2 linked regions of the Flocculibacter collagenilyticus genome follow. The protein of the gene in region 1 interacts with the protein of each later gene in a pairwise test. Links are inferred from orthologs where the notes say so. Each region holds a gene or a part of one and is shown in the gene's direction. Other genes may lie near its edges.

Region 1 (3,284 bases):
CCGTTATGCCATGTAATTGCTGCTAAAGCTGTTGCGTTTAAAGAAGCATTGCAGCCAGAATTTAAAGACTACCAAGCACAAGTATTGAAAAACGCTAAAGCAATGGTAAGTGTTATGCAAGAACGTGGATATAAAATTGTATCTAATGGTACTGATAACCACTTATTCTTAGTTGACTTAATTGATAAAGATATTACTGGTAAAGATGCTGACGCTGCTCTTGGCCGTGCGTATATCACAGTGAATAAAAACTCGGTACCGAATGACCCACGCTCGCCATTTGTTACGTCTGGATTAAGACTAGGCACACCTGCAATTACACGTCGTGGCTTCAAAGAAGAACAAGCTGGTATGGTTGCAGGGTTTATTTGCGATGTAATTGATGGCTTGGTTAACCACCCTGATGATGAGTCAGTGGTTGAAGCAACTCGTGAAAAAGTAAAAGCATTATGTAGCGAGTTTCCTGTATACGCATAATTCGTAATACTATGTACAAGCATAACCATTAATATTTCGGCCGCATTAGCGGCCGTTTTTGCTTCAATTTGTAAAATAAAGTAATAAATAGAGAAACAGCGGATGCATTGCCCTTTTTGTAGTACGCACGAAACTAAAGTGATTGACTCTCGTTTGGTTGCAGATGGCCACCAAGTTAGGCGTCGTCGTGAATGTTCTGATTGTAAAGAGCGTTTTACCACCTTTGAAAGTGCTGAGCTTGTAATGCCTAAAGTGGTAAAACAAAACGGCTCGCGTGAACCATTTAATGAAGACAAGCTGCGCAATGGTATGCAAAGAGCGTTAGAAAAACGCCCAGTTGATACTGAAGCAATCGAGCTAGAGATTAATAAAATATTTGCCAAGTTAAGAGCCACTGGCGAGCGTGAAGTAGATAGTAAGTTAATTGGTCAATTCATTATGGAAGGGTTAAAAGAGCTAGATAAAGTGGCGTATGTGCGGTTTGCTTCGGTATATCGTTCATTTGAAGATGTGAAAGAGTTTGGTGAAGAAATTGCTAAGCTTGATCAGTAAAAGCTAATCAGTAAAAGCTAACCCGTAACAGAACTAGCAATATTAAATGAGCTAATATAATGCACTTTAATAAATTTGATTATGAAATGATGGTTCGTGCCATTCACCTTGCAAAGCAAGGGCAATTTACTACATCGCCCAATCCTAATGTTGGCTGCGTGATTGTAAAAAATAACCAGATAATCGGTGAGGGCGCGCACTTTTATGCGGGTGGCCCTCATGCGGAAGTTAATGCATTAAAACAAGCTATGGCGCAGGCGGAAGGTGCTACCTGTTACGTTACGCTTGAGCCATGTAGTCATTACGGCCGAACACCGCCATGCGCTAAAACATTGGTGGATGCCAAAGTAGCAAGAGTGGTGGTTGCAATGGTAGACCCTAATCCACAGGTCAGTGGTCGGGGATTGTCAATACTTACTGAGGCAGGCATAAGTGTTGATACTGGATTATTAACAGCGCAAGCGGAAGCGCTTAATCCGGGCTTTATCAAACGAATGAAAACAGGTTTACCGTTTTTAACGGCAAAATTAGCAATTAGTCTTGATGGTAAAGTGGCACTTGAAAACGGCCTTAGTAAATGGATCACAGGTCCAGAAGCCCGCAACGATGTTCAGTTACACCGTGCGCAATCGTGCGCAATTTTGTCAGGTGCTGATACTGTGCTTCAAGACGATGCTAAGTTAAACGTTCGTTGGCAAACACACCTCAAATTAAATGCTATTGATGAGCAGTTAAGAAGGCAGCCGGTTAGAATTATCATCGACAGCCAGCATCGCCTAACACCTGATTTAGCGTTATTTTCTGTATTAAGTAAAATCGTGTTGGTGCGTACTAAGCCTGATAATCAATCAACCTGTCAATCTAGTTACCAATGGCCTGAACATGTTGAAGAAGTTGAACTAGAAGCTAATTCGCAAGGAAAAGTAGATTTAACTGCGTTACTAACATGGTGTGGTGCTGCGGGGCTAAATAATGTTTGGCTTGAAGCGGGCGCTACGTTATGTGGGCAATTTATGCAGCAAAACTTAGTTGACGAGTTAATTTTATATCAAGCAACAAAGTTACTTGGCGATAAAGCCTTGGATATGCTTACACTTGCCCCCATAAGTGATATGGAAAACGTATTACACTTTTCAAAAACTGAATTAACACAAGTGGGGGATGATATGAAGTATCGCCTTATTCCTCAGTCCAAAAGATAAATTTAACACATTAAAAGGTTCACTGAATGTTTACAGGTATCATTGAAGCGGTTGGCTCGATTAACTCAATCCGTCAATATGGTGATGATTTTCGCGTAGAAGTTGCAACAGGTGAACTTGATTTAAGCGATGTTAATTTAGGCGATAGTATTGCCACAAACGGGGTGTGTTTAACCGTTGTGGCGTTTAATGAAAATACGTTTGAAGCTGATGTTTCTGTTGAAACCATTAATAAAACAGGCTTTGCACATTACAGTGCTGGACAAACTGTTAACTTAGAAAAAGCCCTTTTACCAACCACCAGACTTGGTGGCCACATTGTTAGTGGGCATGTTGATGGTGTTGCAAAAGTAGAAAAAATACAGAACTTAGGGCGGGCTGTAGAATATTGGTTGTCGGCTCCCTCCCATTTAACTAAATATATCGTTGAAAAAGGCTCCATCACTATAGATGGCATTAGCCTAACAGTGAATGATGTTGAGCAAACGCAATTTAAATTAACGATTGTGCCGCACACAGCGCAAGAAACAACAATTAGCCAATTAAAAGTGGGTAGCTTAGTTAACCTAGAAATCGATGTGATGGCTAGGTACGTTGAAAAGCTACTAACGCATAAAGAGCAGTCTTCAACAGAGCATAATAAGGATAATGTGACGATGGACTTATTATCTCGCTCTGGCTTTTTGAAATAAATTTTAAGAAAACTATTAAACATTTTACTCTACACAACTAAACGCAAATATAAGGTCTAAGATGTCACTCAATACCCCTGCAGAACTTATCGAAGATATCAAAAATGGAAAAATGGTTATCCTAATGGATGATGAAGACCGTGAGAATGAAGGTGATTTGATTATGGCGGCAGATTATGTCACGCCAGAAGCAATCAACTTTATGGCAACACATGGTCGAGGTCTTATTTGCCTTACACTGACTAAACAGCGCTGTCAGCAGTTAAATTTGCCATTAATGGTTGATGAAAATAATGCGCAATTTTCAACTAACTTTACGGTATCAATTGAAGCCGCAGAAGGGGTAACAACAGGTATTTCG
Region 2 (3,151 bases), 1.6 Mb from region 1 along the record:
GTTAGGAAAACGAGAACCCGCTATATATGGTAGCCATTCGTTAGCGCAAATAAATGAGCAGTTAACTGCGCAAGCTGCTACAGCTAATGTGCAATTAACTGCGGTACAAGCTAACGCTGAACACGTTTTAATTGAACAAATTCATCAAGCGTTTGAAAAAGTCGACTTCATAATAATTAATCCCGCAGCATTTACCCACACCAGTGTGGCATTGCGTGATGCAATGTTAAGCGTTGCGATACCTTTTTATGAAGTTCACATTTCAAACGTACATGCCAGAGAAGCATTTAGGCATCATTCCTATTTGTCAGACATTGCAGAAGGTGTCATTACAGGCTTTGGCGTACAAGGTTATCAATTTGCATTACAAGCAGCGATCGAACAGCTGCAAACAAAGAATAAATAATTTATAGGGCATATATTATGGATATTCGTAAAATAAAGAAGTTGATTGAGTTAGTTGAAGAGTCTGGCATTGCCGAACTTGAAATTACTGAAGGTGAAGAGTCGGTTCGCATTAACCGCCATAGCTCAGCCCCTGTGATGGCTCCAGCTACTTACGCAGCACCAATGCCTGCACCGCAAGCGCCTGCTGCTCCAGCTAGTGTTCCTGCACAACAAGCGCCAGCTGAAAGCGCGCCAGCTGCAAGTGGCGTTGCTGGCCATCAAGTTCGTTCACCTATGGTGGGCACTTTCTATCGCGCGCCAGCGCCAGATGCCAGCAACTTTGTTGAAGTTGGTTCACAGGTAAAAGTGGGCGATACATTATGTATTATCGAAGCCATGAAAATGATGAACCAAATTGAGTCTGATAAATCAGGTGTAGTAAAAGCAATTCTTGTAGAAAACGAAGACGCGGTCGAATTTGACCAACCTCTATTTGTTATCGAATAATCCAGAAAGTAAGGCTAATTGCCATGATAGACAAGGTTGTAATTGCAAACCGTGGTGAAATTGCGTTAAGAATTCTACGTGCCTGCAAAGAGCTAGGTATTAAAACAGTCGCAATTCACTCAACTGCAGATAAAGACTTAAAGCACGTACTGCTGGCAGACGAATCAATTTGTATTGGTAAAGCATCGTCTACCGACAGTTACTTAAACATTCCACGTATTATTGCAGCAGCAGAAGTTACCGACGCTGTTGCTATTCATCCCGGCTACGGCTTTTTAGCTGAAAATGCCGAATTTGCTGAACAAGTAGAAGACAGCGGTTTTATTTTCATTGGCCCTACCGCTGACACCATTCGCTTAATGGGTGATAAAGTGTCAGCAATTGAAGCAATGAAAAAAGCGGGTGTGCCGTGCGTACCAGGTTCTGATGGCCCGCTAGGCGACGATCCTGCTAAAAATAGAGCTATTGCCAAACGTATTGGCTATCCAATGATTGTTAAAGCTGCTGGCGGCGGTGGTGGCCGTGGTATGCGTGTAGTTCGTAGCGAAGACGAGCTTATTAAATCAATTCAAATGACTAAAGTTGAAGCTGGTACAGCGTTCGGTAATGACATGGTTTATATGGAAAAATTCCTAGAAAACCCACGTCACATTGAAGTGCAAGTACTTGCTGACGGCCAAGGTAATGCCATTCATTTAGGTGAGCGTGACTGTTCCATGCAACGTCGCCACCAAAAAGTAGTTGAAGAAGCGCCTGCACCGGGCATTACTCCGGAAATGCGCGACTTTATTGGCTCTCGTTGTGTACAAGCCTGTATTGAAATTGGTTATCGCGGCGCAGGAACATTTGAGTTTTTATACGAAAATGGTGAGTTCTACTTTATTGAGATGAATACACGTATTCAGGTAGAGCATCCCGTGACTGAAATGGTAACTGGAGTAGACTTAATAAAAGAGCAACTTCGAGTTGCTGCGGGTCAACCGCTTAAGTTGCGTCAAAACGATATTGTGATCCGTGGTCATGCTATGGAATGTCGTATAAATGCTGAAGATCCAGTGTCATTTATCCCATCACCTGGCCGTATTGACCGCTTCCACCCACCTGGTGGTTTAGGTGTACGTTGGGATTCGCACATATATGCAGGTTACAGTGTACCGCCGAATTATGACTCCATGATTGGTAAGCTAATTACTTATGGCGAAAACCGTGGTGTAGCCATTGCGCGTATGCAGCATGCACTTAATGAAATTGTGATTGGTGGTATTAAAACAAATACGCCATTACATAAAGATATTATGGCTGATGAGAACTTCCAAAACGGTGGAACTAATATCCACTACTTGGAAAAGAAACTTGGCTTATAATTGCTAAAAAAATAAGGCCTTAATTGGCCTTATTTTTTTGATTCTGTTTAACCGACTTTTGATACACTTCTTCAATCTCTTCAAGATTTACTGTTTGCTCGCATATCAATAAAATCTGCAATAATAGTTGCCCATCTACCGTGCCCTGTGAAAATTTGGAGCGCAAATTCGTGACTTTTTGCTTTACCCTAAAACGCCGCCATAGCTCATCTGATAAAAATTTATAATCAATGTTTGCACGTCTGATAAAAGCAGAAAGCCAAGTGCTTAGTGTATCTTTCCACTCTTGTTTAGAGACCATTAATACAGCTTGTAATTCTTGCGAAATATCTTCTGATTTTTTAGGCATATACGTTTTAATTATTAAGACCCAGTAAAAGTACGCACATAGTAACAGAAGATACTTTCTGTTCAATTTATTAATTAAAAATAATTATTATAAGTTAAATATTTTTAACTTTTGTTGACTATTAATAACTACAACTTTATAGTTCGGCACAGTGTAAAAACGACAGGACGTAAAATGACAATAACAATTACACAATTAAAACAGGACTTAGTTAACACTAACTTCGCGAACGACTATCACGTCGACATTATTGAGCAAGAAGATGCATTACAACTTACCTTTCGCCAGTACGGCGACCTCCCTGTAGTGCTTGCTGTAAGCGAAAAACAAATTCTGGTTGAATCTGTTTTAGTTGAACGTAATGAATTTCAGCATCCTGAGCAAATTGACTATCAACTATTAAAAAGTCACAAGTATTTACCGCTATCGACTATCGCAATAGACAATATTGCAGGTATCGATTATTACGTGTTATTTGGTGCATTATCAGTGCAATCGCAGGTGTCAGAGCTCATTGAGGAATTACTCGCACTGGTTACTAACA

The links.
Region 2: the proteins of ribD (region 1) and accC interact in binary tests that used the Escherichia coli proteins (3 or more experiments, as listed by UniProt). The link is inferred for Flocculibacter collagenilyticus from one-to-one orthologs.

What each region holds. Positions count from the first base shown.
Region 1 is NZ_CP059888.1:2,440,296-2,443,579, reverse strand. What follows is about bases 209-3,159. They hold ribD (bifunctional diaminohydroxyphosphoribosylaminopyrimidine deaminase/5-amino-6-(5-phosphoribosylamino)uracil reductase RibD), read left to right. Parts: upstream 209-1,088; coding sequence 1,089-2,231; downstream 2,232-3,159. Other genes in these bases: ribBA (bifunctional 3,4-dihydroxy-2-butanone-4-phosphate synthase/GTP cyclohydrolase II), read left to right, coding at 2,985-3,159; HUU81_RS10845 (riboflavin synthase), read left to right, coding at 2,258-2,923; nrdR (transcriptional regulator NrdR), read left to right, coding at 580-1,029; glyA (serine hydroxymethyltransferase), read left to right, coding at 209-477. Outside these bases: more of glyA, read left to right, coding at 1-208; more of ribBA, read left to right, coding at 3,160-3,284. UniProt on the Escherichia coli protein: Converts 2,5-diamino-6-(ribosylamino)-4(3h)-pyrimidinone 5'-phosphate into 5-amino-6-(ribosylamino)-2,4(1h,3h)-pyrimidinedione 5'-phosphate.
Region 2 is NZ_CP059888.1:823,923-827,073, reverse strand. Bases 270-3,087 are described here. They hold accC (acetyl-CoA carboxylase biotin carboxylase subunit), read left to right. Parts: upstream 270-917; coding sequence 918-2,258; downstream 2,259-3,087. Other genes in these bases: HUU81_RS03535 (DUF2170 family protein), read left to right, coding at 2,782-3,087; HUU81_RS03540 (DUF6471 domain-containing protein), read right to left, coding at 2,278-2,607; accB (acetyl-CoA carboxylase biotin carboxyl carrier protein), read left to right, coding at 424-894; aroQ (type II 3-dehydroquinate dehydratase), read left to right, coding at 270-406. Also shown: more of aroQ, read left to right, coding at 1-269; more of HUU81_RS03535, read left to right, coding at 3,088-3,151. UniProt on the Escherichia coli protein: This protein is a component of the acetyl coenzyme A carboxylase complex; first, biotin carboxylase catalyzes the carboxylation of the carrier protein and then the transcarboxylase transfers the carboxyl group to form malonyl-CoA.